DNA from 4 places in the Pantoea sp. X-Soil-OKNW-556 genome. Region 1 is predicted to be linked to each of the others. Evidence: predicted binding sites of a transcription regulator. Region 1 holds the regulator's gene; each other region holds the start of a gene.

Region 1 (3,102 bases):
GTGTTCAGAAGCTAAAGCTGAAAAAACAGCCGAAAATGGAAACGGCGCTGCATAAAACCCGCAGCAAGAAAGCCCTGCTGAAATCACCGTCAAAAAAATATGGTCACCAACGTCTGGCGAAGAGAAGCGCGAAGCAGGACGATGACCGCGATTTGACCACCATCAAGATGAGCAATTCTCACCGTCAGCGCTATCAGAAAGCACGCGAAACCGCGATGAACAAGCTGATGGGGCAGATTGGTAAACCATACCAATGGGGTGGCACTTCACCGCATACCGGTTTCGATTGCAGCGGTCTGGTGTGGTACGCCTACAAAGACCTGGTCAAATATAAATTCCCGCGCACCGCCAACGAAATGTATCACCTGCGGGATGCGGCACCGATTAAGCGCGATATGCTGGAGAAAGGGGATTTGGTGTTCTTCCGCATCAATAATCGCGGCACTGCCGATCATGTCGGTGTTTATCTTGGTAATGGCAAATTTATCCAGTCGCCTCGTACCGGTAAAGATATTCAAATCAGTGCATTGGGTGAGGATTACTGGCTGAAACACTACGTCGGGGCACGCCGTATGATGACCCCCAAAACTATCCGCTAAAAAACGCCCGATACCCGATAAAACAACAAGCCGGACCCTGATTTTCAGGTCCGGCTTTTTTATTAATGAAGGATCGCGGTGAAGCTGAACACGATAATCATTAGTAGCGCGCCCACAGTGGTAAACAGCGCCAGTTTCAGGTCTGTACTCATCACAACTCCTTAGTCACAATAAATGAAGGGTTATCGTAATTTTCTCACAGCCTCCGGCAAAAATCTCGTCTTATCCGCGCCAGCTTGCTAGAATCGCCGCCTTTCGTTGCGCAACAGATTTTGCGCACGCTGTGTTTGCGGCAAGTTAAAGCGTTATTGACCAGGTGTTAATGTCTTTTTCTTCGCCATTCGCCCCGAAAATCGGGGCGCAAAACCATTAGCAGACGCAAACGTTTAACAATATACTTATCAGTTAGTTGCGATAAGCCCGGGAGTACCATTTTCATGGCAACAATTAAAGATGTGGCGAAACGCGCCGGTGTCTCCACCACCACGGTTTCGCATGTCATCAACAAAACGCGTTTTGTCGCGGAAGAGACGCGTAACGCCGTATGGGAAGCGATCAAAGAGCTGCATTACTCGCCCAGCGCCGTGGCGCGCAGCCTGAAAGTCAACCACACCAAAACGCTGGGGCTGCTGGCCACCTCCAGTGAAGCCCCCTATTTTGCCGAGATTATCGAGGCGGTGGAAAATCACTGTTTCGATCGCGGCTACACGCTGATCCTGGGCAATGCGCATAACGACCTGCAAAAACAGCGCGCATATCTGTCGATGATGGCGCAGAAGCGTGTCGATGGCCTGTTGGTGATGTGTTCAGAATACCCTGACGACCTGCTGACCATGCTGGAAGAGAACCGTAATATCCCGATGGTGGTGATGGACTGGGGCGCATCGCGTGGCGATTTTACCGATACGGTGCAGGACAATGCGTTTCAGGGCGGCTATCTCGCCGGGCGTTACCTGATTGAACGCGGTCATCGTGACATTGGTGCCATCCCCGGACAAATGGAGCGCAACACCGGCGGTGGCCGCCATGCCGGTTTCATGCAGGCGCTAAATGAGGCAGGCATCACCGTGCGGCCCGAGTGGATTGTGCAGGGCGATTTTGAACCGGAATCCGGTTATCAGGCGATGCAGCAGATCCTCAATCAGAAGCAACGCCCGACTGCTGTGTTCTGCGGTGGCGATATCATGGCGATGGGCGCGATCTGTGCTGCGGATGAAATGGGTCTGCGGGTCCCGCAGGATATCTCAGTGATCGGCTATGACAACGTGCGCAACGCACGTTATTTCACGCCGGCGCTGACCACCGTTCATCAACCCAAAGCTCAGTTAGGTGAAAAAGCGTTGGAAATGCTGCTGGATCGTATCACCAGCAAACGTGAAGAACCGCAAACCATTGAAGTTCAGCCAACGCTAATTGAACGCCGTTCAGTCGCTGACGGCCCGTTCCGCGACTACCGCCGCTAGGTTTCCGTTTCGCTCAACCATTCATAGTTGAGCGTTTCGGCATCGCCGAGATAACTCAGCAACCAACCCAGAGCTGGCGAGTTCCGTTGTTCCGACCAACTGACGCAGCATGGGCTATCCGGGAACGGCGTGGGTAACGGTAACTCGGTTAATGCTCCGCTATCCAGTAATGGCCGGGCTAAATGGCCCGGCACCATCCCCACGCAAAGTCCCGCCAGCAGGCAGTCGACGCCGGTTTCCCATTCCGGCACCACCAGCCGGCGTTGATTATCCAACGTCCAGGTCATGCGCCGCGGCAACGCCCGCGAAGTGTCTTCCAGCACCAGAGAAGGCCAGGCCCGCAACGTCTCGTCATCCAACAAGGTACTTTTTGCCAACGGATGATCGGGGCTGACCACGCAGCGCCAGTTCAACGCGCCCATATCCTGAAAGGCAAAACGCCCACCGACCGGGATCGCCTGAGTGGCCCCAATCGCTACATCGACCCGCCCATCGGCCAGTGCATCCCAGACACCATTAAACACTTCATAACTGATAATCAGCTCCATGTCGGGAAAGTGGCGGTAGAAATCCTTCACCAGTTGTCGGGTGCGATGAGGTTTAACGATGCAATCCACCGCGATACTCAGCTGACCACGCCAGCCATTTGCCAACTGCTGGCACTGCCGCCGCGTCGCCAGCATTTTTTTGATAACACTACGCCCTTCCCGGACAAAATGCTCCCCGGCTGCCGTCAGCACCACTTCCCGATGCTGACGTTCGAACAACGGCACCGCCAGCCAGGTTTCGAGCTGCCGTACCGTGTAGCTGATGGCAGAAGGCACCCGATGTAACTCTTGTGCTGCCGCACTAAAACTACCGCTGCGGGCCACCGCATCTACCACTTCAAGCGCATATTCAGACCACATATTTTTGCCTGCAAATTTTTTGATAGCACCGCGCAAATATTAGCGTTTCACAAAACCTGGCGCACGCTTTTACACTCCTCCGCGTTTTCCTGTCTAAAGAGAATTACCATGTTGTCATCAAAAGGATTTCTG
Region 2 (3,102 bases), 1.4 Mb from region 1:
GTTGCAGCCGATATTGCCACTGCTGTAGCTGTTGCTGAGCACGCAAAATACGTGGCTGTGGCTGCTGTGCGTTCAGGCGTTGTAGCAGACGATCCTGTTGATGACTGGCGCTACGCAGACGCTGATCCATTGCGTCATGGAGTTTCTGCTGCAATTGCAGCAGGGCGGTGTTTTGTCGTGCCAGCCGCAGTTGCGGGTGTTGCTGCTGCAAGCGATGCAGAGTACGCGTGTAGCGGCGCTGCTGCTGCGCCAGATAGTAATCCATCGCCATTTCCAGGCGTTGCTGCTGAGATTGCAGACGGCGCAACAATTCCAGCTGATTACGGCTCACCAGCTCAGCGGCGGCTGAGGGGGTTGGCGCACGCAGGTCGGCAACAAAATCGGCGATGGTGACATCAGTTTCGTGGCCGACTGCGCTGACAATCGGCAAGCGGCTGGCAAAAATGGCGCGCGCCACGCGTTCGTCGTTGAAGCTCCACAAATCTTCCAGCGAACCGCCACCACGTCCGACAATCAGCACATCACATTCATCGCGCAGGTTTGCCAGTTCAATGGCACGCACAATCGCAGCGGGGGCATCCACTCCTTGCACCGCGGTGGGATAAATCACCACCGGCAGGGAAGGGTCACGACGGTGCAGCACGCGCAGCACATCGTGCAGCGCCGCGCCGGTTGCCGATGTGATCACCCCAACCTGGCGTGCCGGATCCGGCAACGGTTGTTTAAATTGCTGATCAAATAAACCCTCTGCCGCCAGCCGGGTTTTCAACTGTTCGAACTGCTGCTGCAACAAGCCTTCACCGGCCGGATGCATGCTTTCGATAATCAGTTGATAGTCGCCACGCGGTTCGTACAGCGTGATACTGGCACGCACCAGCACCTGCTGACCGTGCTGGGGGCGAAAGGCCACCCGACGGTTGCTGTTACGGAACATGGCACAGCGTACCTGGGCACCATCATCCTTCAGGGTGAAGTACCAGTGGCCGGATGCCGGTTGGGTAAAGTTGGATATCTCAGCACTGAGCCACACCAGGCCCATTTCATTTTCCAGCAGTTGACGCACCGTGGTATTCAGGCGGCTGACAGTAAAAATATTGGCGGTTGGCGGTAGCGACATGTGATGCAGATCAAATATCAAATCAGAGGGTTAATTAACCGATACTACATGGCTGGTACAGGGGATCAAGAGTTTTTCTGAAAAAACACTGGAGGCAACCGATTTCGGCCTGTATAATGCCGCGGCAATATTTTATCTGTTCTCATTCACCCCCAGGTTGAGATATTGCCATGCTACGAATCGCTAAAGAAGCACTCACATTTGACGACGTTCTGCTCGTTCCTGCTCATTCTACCGTTCTGCCTAACACGGCCGATCTCAGCACCCAACTGACGAAAAACATTCGTCTGAACATCCCTATGCTCTCCGCAGCGATGGACACCGTGACCGAAGCCGGTCTGGCGATCGCGCTGGCACAGGAAGGTGGTCTGGGCTTTATCCACAAAAACATGTCAATTGAGCGCCAGGCGGATGAAGTTCGCAAGGTGAAGAAACACGAAAGCGGCGTGGTCACCGAGCCACAAACCGTGCTGCCGACCACCACCCTGGCGGAAGTGAAAGAACTGACCGAGCGTAACGGCTTTGCCGGTTACCCGGTGGTTAACGCCGACAACGAATTGGTAGGTATCATCACCGGTCGTGACGTGCGTTTCGTGACCGATCTGAGCCAGCCAGTTTCTGCGGTGATGACACCGAAAGAGCGCCTGGTCACGGTGAAAGAGGGCGAAGCCCGTGACATCGTGTTGCAGAAAATGCACGAAAAACGCGTTGAGAAAGCGCTGGTGGTGGATGACAGCTTCCACCTGCTGGGCATGATCACCGTTAAAGATTTCCAGAAAGCCGAACGTAAACCTAACGCCTGTAAAGATGCGCAGGGCCGTCTGCGTGTGGGTGCGGCGGTAGGTGCCGGTGCGGGCAACGAAGAGCGTGTTGATGCGCTGGTTGCGGCAGGCGTGGACGTTCTGCTGATCGACTCCTCACACGGTCACTCTGAAGGTGTGTTGCAGCGTATCCGTGAAACTCGTGCGAAATACCCGGACCTCGAGATTATCGGCGGCAACGTTGCCACCGGTGCTGGTGCTCTGGCGCTGGCGCAGGCGGGTGTGAGCGCGGTGAAAGTGGGTATTGGCCCTGGCTCCATCTGTACTACCCGTATCGTAACCGGCGTAGGTGTTCCGCAGATCACCGCCGTTTCTGACGCGGTAGAAGCGCTGGAAGGTACCGGTATTCCGGTAATTGCTGATGGCGGTATCCGTTTCTCTGGCGACATCGCAAAAGCAATCGCAGCCGGTGCGGCGGCAGTCATGGTCGGCTCTATGCTGGCGGGTACGGAAGAATCTCCGGGTGAAATCGAGCTGTATCAGGGCCGTTCATTCAAATCCTACCGTGGCATGGGTTCGCTGGGTGCGATGTCTAAAGGTTCTTCAGACCGTTACTTCCAGACCGATAACGCCGCCGACAAACTGGTGCCGGAAGGTATCGAAGGTCGTGTAGCCTATAAAGGCCGTCTGAAAGAGATCGTGCACCAGCAGATGGGCGGTTTGCGCTCCTGTATGGGTCTGACCGGTTGTCCGACTATCGATGACCTGCGCACCAAAGCTGAATTTGTGCGTATCAGCGGCGCAGGCATTCAGGAGAGCCACGTCCATGACGTGACCATCACCAAAGAGTCGCCGAACTACCGCTTGGGTTCATAATCCCGTAAGATTTACCGCCCGGCTTTAGCCGGGCGCTTTTATTATTAAGTCCATCCCAATGGAAACGCCGCAATGACGACTGAAAATATTCATAAACATCGCATTTTGATCCTCGATTTTGGTTCTCAGTATACGCAACTGGTCGCGCGCCGCGTGCGTGAGCTGGGCGTCTACTGCGAACTCTGGGCGTGGGATGTCACCGAAGAGCAAATTCGTCAGTTCAACCCGAACGGCATCATTCTTTCTGGCGGCCCGGAAAGTACCACCGAACTGAACAGCCCGCGTGCACCGGAATACGTTTTCAACGCTGGCGTGCCGGTGCTGGGCGTGTGCTATGGCATGCAGACC
Region 3 (3,102 bases), 750 kb from region 1:
GAGTAATGTCGCGCACGCTGTTTATCGCAGATCTTCATCTGTGTGAAGAAGAACCGGCAATCACTGCCGGTTTTCTGCATTTTTTGCAGCGGGAAGCGCATCAATGCGATGCGCTTTACATCCTTGGCGATCTGTTCGAAGCCTGGATTGGCGATGACGATCCCAACCCTTTGCATCAGCAAATCGCCGATGCGCTCAAGGCCCTGCCGGTGCCGACATTCTTTATCCACGGTAATCGCGATTTTCTGCTCGGTCAGCGTTTTGCGCGTGCCAGCGGCATGACATTGTTGCCAGAGGAACAGGTGTTAACCCTGTACGGTAAACGTCTGCTGATTATGCATGGCGACACCCTGTGCACCGACGATGAAGGCTATCAACGCTTTCGCGCTAAAGTGCACCAGCGCTGGCTGCAAAAGCTGTTTCTGGCCTTACCGCTCAGCTTGCGGATGCGTATCGCTGCCAAAATGCGCGCCAACAGCAAACAAGCCAATCAACACAAATCCCTGAGCATCATGGATGTGAACCAGCAGGCGGTGATGGATGCCATGGCCCGCCAACAGGTGCGGCTACTGATCCACGGCCACACCCATCGCCCGGCGATCCATGATTTTGTTTTACAGGGTGAAAATGCCCAGCGCGTAGTGTTGGGTGCCTGGCATCAACAGGGTTCGATGATTCAGGTCGACGCCGATGGCGTCAGGCTTAGCGAATTTCCGTTCTGATTAACGGGCAATCTTGCCCGTTTTCCGGCCACGCAACCGTTTTCCTTACTGCCATCTCATGCTATTCTCTGTGCCCTTCTTCACCTGCCCGCCCGGCCAGGTTCGTTTGTATATTCACAGGAGTTGACCGCATGTCATCCAACGCCGCCCCGGCTCGTATCGCCATCGTCATGGGTTCCAAAAGTGACTGGGCTACCATGCAGTTCGCCGAGGAAATTCTTAACAGCCTGGATGTCCCCTTCCATGTGGAAGTGGTTTCTGCTCACCGTACGCCGGACAAACTGTTCAGCTTCGCCGAAAACGCCGCGCAAAATGGTTTCCAGGTGATTATCGCCGGTGCTGGCGGTGCAGCCCATCTGCCGGGCATGCTGGCCGCCAAAACCCTGGTGCCGGTGCTGGGTGTCCCGGTACAAAGCGCCGCCTTAAGCGGTGTCGACAGCCTCTACTCGATTGTGCAGATGCCGCGTGGTATTCCGGTAGGTACACTGGCAATCGGTAAAGCCGGTGCCGCCAATGCTGCTCTGCTGGCCGCGCAGATTCTGGCAATTCACGACAGCGCGCTGGCAACTCGCCTCGCCAACTGGCGTCAGACCCAGACTGACGAAGTGCTGAACAACCCGGATCCGCGGGGGGATGCATGAAGCCGGTTTGCGTACTGGGAAATGGTCAGTTAGGCCGTATGCTGCGCCAGGCGGGTGAACCGCTGGGCATTGCCGTTTATCCGGTCGGGCTGGATGCAGAACCTTCTGCGCTGCCGATCGCACAAAGCGTGATCACGGCGGAAATTGAACGCTGGCCTGAAACCGCGCTGACGCGTGAACTGGCAAGCCATCCGGCCTTTGTGAACCGCGATATTTTCCCGCGTCTGGCCGATCGCCTGACGCAAAAACAGTTGCTCGATCAACTGAACCTCGCCACCGCACCGTGGCAACTGCTGGCGGATAAAAGCGAATGGCCGCAGGTGTTCAGCTCGCTTGGCGAACTGGCTATCGTCAAACGCCGCACCGGCGGCTACGACGGACGCGGTCAGTGGCGTCTGCGCGCCAATGAAACCGACACCCTGCCGGATGAATGCTACGGTGAATGCATCGTTGAACAGGGCATCAACTTCAGCGGTGAAGTGTCGCTGGTTGGCGCGCGTGGTCAGGATGGCAGCACCGTTTTCTATCCGCTGACCCATAACCTGCATCAGGAAGGGATCCTGCGCACCAGCGTCGCGTTCCCACAAGCCGATGCGGCGCAGCAGCAACAGGCCGAAGCGATGCTCAGCGCGATCATGCATGAGCTGAATTACGTCGGTGTGATGGCGATGGAGTGCTTCGTTACGCCGCAGGGCTTGCTGATCAACGAACTGGCACCGCGTGTCCACAACAGCGGACACTGGACGCAGAATGGTGCTTCCATCAGCCAGTTCGAGCTGCATCTGCGCGCAGTGCTGGGTTTACCGCTGCCGCAGCCGGTGGTGTATGCACCTTCGGTAATGGTCAACCTGATTGGTACGGATGTGAATCTGGCGTGGCTGCATCAGCCGTTGGTACATCTGCATTGGTACGAGAAAGAAGTGCGTCCGGGACGTAAAGTCGGCCACCTCAATCTGACCGACAGCGACCAGGGTCGTCTGGCCGCGGCATTAAATGCGCTGGTGCCATTGCTGCCGGCGGAGTATGCCAGCGGTATCGCCTGGGCCGTAGAGAAGCTGTAATTAAAAGGTCGCCAGCAATGGCGACCTTACCCTTCCGTGGCGGCGCAATTTATTGCGCGAATTTTGACTGTTGCGTCAAGGTCAAAGGCGCGCGATAAATCGCGCCGCTACACCAGGAGGCATGTCGACCAGGCGATCACGCCGCCTCAAACCGCCTGAACAACGCCTTCCCTTTCAGCAAACGCACCCCCAGCCAGCCGCCGCACAACGACAGCAAAATCGCCCCGGTGATCGGCAGCGCCAGCCACAGGCTCCAGTCCGGTTCCCAGGGAAAATCGAAGATTTTGCGCTGCAACCCCCACAATGCCGCCTCCGCGCCCAGTGCTGCCGCAACCCCGGATACCACGCCGAGCAAGGCAAACTCACACCACAGGGTGCCGCGCAGCAGTCGTTTGCTGGCACCCAGCGTGCGATAAACCACCAGCTCCTGACGTCGTTGACGCATCCCGACCTGAATCTGCGCCAGCAGCAGCAGCACGCCACAGATCGTCACCAACACCACCATAATCTCCAGCGCCTGACTCACCTGCGCCAGCACCTGGCCGATTTGGCGCATCATGCTGCCGATATCCAGCAAACTCAGGGTGGGGAATGCCCGGTTGAGCTGCGCCAGCAAGGCAGGGTTATTCGCCATACGGAAACTGGTGAGCCAGGTTTGCGGCTGGTCATCCAGCGCCC
Region 4 (3,102 bases), 2.5 Mb from region 1:
GGGATTCCTGGGTAGCCTGCTCACGGGTAAATTCGCCACTCAGATGGCCTTCATGCATCACCAGAATGCGATCGCTCATGCCCAGAACTTCCGGCATTTCGGACGACACCAGGATGATGCTCAGCCCATCGGCTTTAAACTGGTTAATTAACTGATAAATCTCTTTTTTTGCCCCAACGTCCACACCGCGCGTCGGTTCATCAAGGATCAAGACATTCGGTCGCGTCATCAGCCCACGGGCAATCGCCACTTTTTGCTGATTACCGCCAGAAAGCAGGCCGATCGGCTGCTCCATCGACGGGGTTTTCACATTGAACAGGCGGATAAAATCGCCCACCGCCAACTGTTCTTCCGCGTGTTTCAGGCTGCCATTACCCCGACTGAAGTAGCGCAGCGCGGTCAGGGACATGTTTTCTTTTACCGACATGCCCAGCACCAGACCGTCGCGTTTGCGGTCTTCGGAGATATAGACGATGCCATTTGCCAGACCATCCTGTGGCGCATGCGTCACCACATCACGACCATCCAGCGTGACTTTTCCGCCGCTACGTGGCAGTGCGCCATATAACAGCTTCATCAGTTCGGTACGCCCCGCGCCCATCAGGCCGGAAACGCCCAGAATTTCGCCTTTACGCAGGTTAAAGCTAACGTCATGTACTCCCGGTCCGCTCAGGTTTTCCACCTGCAAACGCACGGCACCCGGAGCCTGGTCAAGATGCGGGTATTGTTCTTCCAGCTTGCGTCCGACCATCATCTCAATCAGGCTCTCTTCACTCAGCTCGCTGACTGGACGTTCGGCAATAAACTGACCGTCACGGAACACCGTGACGTCATCGCAAATCTCAAAGATCTCTTTCATGCGGTGGGAAATGTAGACAATGCCGCAACCCTGCGCTTTCAACTCATTGATCACGCGGAACAATGACAGGGTTTCGGTATCGGTCAGCGCATCCGTCGGCTCGTCCATGATGATGACGCGCGACTGAAAGCTGAGAACCTTAGCGATCTCCACCATCTGCTGGTCGCCAATCGACAAATCACCCACCAGCTTATGGCTGTTAAAACGCAGGTTCAGACGCGCTAACAGCGCATCCGCCTCGGCATACATCTTTTTCCACTCAATGCGGCCAAAACGGTTCACAAATTCGCGGCCAAGGAAGATGTTCTCCGCCACCGTCAATTGCGGGATCAGGTTAAGTTCCTGATGAATGATGCCAATGCCCGCTTCCTGAGACGCTTTTGGCCCGGAGAACGTGGTTTCTTTACCCAGCCAATGCAGCGATCCGGCATCCATGCTGTAAATACCGGTCAGCACTTTCATCATGGTGGATTTACCGGCACCATTTTCTCCCACCAGCGCCATCACCCGACCAGGCCAGACGGCCAGTGAAGCCCCTTTCAGCGCTTTCACACCGGGAAATGACTTTTCAATCCCTTTGAGTTGCAATAACGGTTGCATAGCGGCCTCAGAAGGTAACGCCCGCGCTCAGGATGACATTCGCATACGGAGAGCACTCTCCGCTGCGAATGACCGCCTGACTACGCTGAGTCTGTTGTTTGAACTGTTCATGACTGGTGTAACGAATAGCGATGGTATTTCCCTGGTGTCGTTGCAAGGCATCGAGCACGGCGAGCAGTGCGCTATGGAGCTGCGGGTTGAACTGCTTGATCTCTTCCGCCATCAGGGCGCTCTCAACCTGCATCTCCTGAGTGACCACCTCAACAACCTGTAAAAACTCGGGCGTACCCGGCGTCAGCGCCAGATCAATACGTTGCGGCCCCACAGGAATGGGTAAACCCGCATCGGCAATCGTCAGCGTATCCGTGTGTCCCAGACGGGCAATCACATGAGAGATTTCAGCGTTTAACAAGCGACCTTTTTTCATTTCTTCCACTCCACAGCGAAACGTTTCGCTGACCGGAGTGTATAAAAAATGCATAGCAACTCAATGGCGGCATCACGGAAATGTGATCACCATCGAAACGTTTCGCTTGTGCCAGAAAATATTTGAGTTAGGCGAGGAATAAATCAACCTCCGCTGACAACAGCATAAGAATTTTCACAATGAAGAAGAGAAATACCCCACGCAGTCAGAAGAAATTCCCTTCTCATCCTTATGTTAAGTTTTTTCAGAGGTAACGAAATGTGTATTTGTCATGGATAACAACACAGGAATCGAAGGATCGAAGCTAATGGATTTTAAATTAAAAGCACTCACCAGCCTGATTACCGTTTCACTGGTGGCCGCCGCTTATGCCAATGAGGGGGACATAACACCCAATTACGCCACAACAGGCCCTGTCGCCATCGCTTCTGCCGATTTTAGTGTTACAAGTTCAGCAGAAGAATCCGTCCTGTATGAACTGGATGCTTCTGCAAGTCAGAATGCTGTCTCTTTCCGTTGGCGAGTAGCAGAAGGAAAGGGTGTCTTCTGGTTGCAGGAAAAACCGGGGGGAGGATGGAGAACCGAGGTTAATCAGGCGAAAGCAACAGCGCTGGTCCCGGCAAACCATACCGGCATTGCAGTTTATGAAGTCAGCGTAACGGACAAAAATGGCAACACCGATACCCGGCAAGTCACCATGACCGCCATTTCCCCGTTGTATTCATCCGTTGAGGAAAATCTGGCTAAACCCACTGAATTTCCCGACTGGGGTGAAGAAAACACTTATATGGCGGGAGATAAGGTCACCTTCGCCGGGATTAAGTACATCGCGACAAAATGGACACAATCTACACCCGCTAATGGCGCAGGCTGGAAGTTTGCAGATCCGGAGCAACTGCGGGAATGGAACAAATCAATGTCTTATTCCCGCAAAGATAAAGTCAGCTGGCAGGGAAAAGCCTGGAAAGCGGCGTACTGGACGCAGGGGAATACGCCAGGAGAACATTCCGTCTGGCTGGAATTATAAGCGGGCTGCCGGAGCAGCCCCGCCAGATTATCAGGGGAGTTTTCTGACCTGTTTCACGTCCAGTTCAATGGCGTTGAAATCCTTATCCAACTCACCGGTTAACTCAACGCGATCTTTTGGCGAAATGGTTTGCCCGTCCCAGCGTTTGTGATCGATTTCGACCTTCATGGTGCCGGTATCATCGCGGAA

What was found. The regulator PurR, encoded in region 1, represses purine synthesis genes. The targets are predictions, from matches to a motif close to CANGCAAACGTTTGCNTG.
Region 2: the regulator PurR is predicted to act here: its motif matches at 1,209-1,226, upstream of guaB (IMP dehydrogenase).
Region 3: the regulator PurR is predicted to act here: its motif matches at 752-769, upstream of purE (5-(carboxyamino)imidazole ribonucleotide mutase).
Region 4: the regulator PurR is predicted to act here: its motif matches at 1,900-1,917, upstream of rbsD (D-ribose pyranase).

Annotation. Positions count from the first base shown of each region.
Region 1 covers NZ_AP035990.1:1,919,519-1,922,620, reverse strand. Annotated here, with positions in the region: gene AC6I8T_RS08915 (C40 family peptidase) at 1-599, shown strand, start outside; gene cydH (cytochrome bd-I oxidase subunit CydH) at 662-751, opposite strand; gene purR (HTH-type transcriptional repressor PurR) at 1,037-2,062, shown strand; gene punR (DNA-binding transcriptional activator PunR) at 2,059-2,970, opposite strand; gene punC (purine nucleoside transporter PunC) at 3,079-3,102, shown strand, end outside.
Region 2 covers NZ_AP035990.1:3,310,618-3,313,719, reverse strand. Annotated here, with positions in the region: gene xseA (exodeoxyribonuclease VII large subunit) at 1-1,117, opposite strand, end outside; gene guaB (IMP dehydrogenase) at 1,288-2,754, shown strand; gene guaA (glutamine-hydrolyzing GMP synthase) at 2,827-3,102, shown strand, end outside.
Region 3 covers NZ_AP035990.1:1,168,511-1,171,612, reverse strand. Annotated here, with positions in the region: gene ppiB (peptidylprolyl isomerase B) at 1-6, shown strand, start outside; gene lpxH (UDP-2,3-diacylglucosamine diphosphatase) at 6-722, shown strand; gene purE (5-(carboxyamino)imidazole ribonucleotide mutase) at 854-1,363, shown strand; gene purK (5-(carboxyamino)imidazole ribonucleotide synthase) at 1,360-2,424, shown strand; gene ybbP (putative ABC transporter permease subunit YbbP) at 2,561-3,102, opposite strand, start outside.
Region 4 covers NZ_AP035990.1:4,422,927-4,426,028, forward strand. Annotated here, with positions in the region: gene rbsA (ribose ABC transporter ATP-binding protein RbsA) at 1-1,459, opposite strand, end outside; gene rbsD (D-ribose pyranase) at 1,467-1,886, opposite strand; gene AC6I8T_RS20650 (carbohydrate-binding protein) at 2,158-2,913, shown strand; gene AC6I8T_RS20655 (YgiW/YdeI family stress tolerance OB fold protein) at 2,944-3,102, opposite strand, start outside.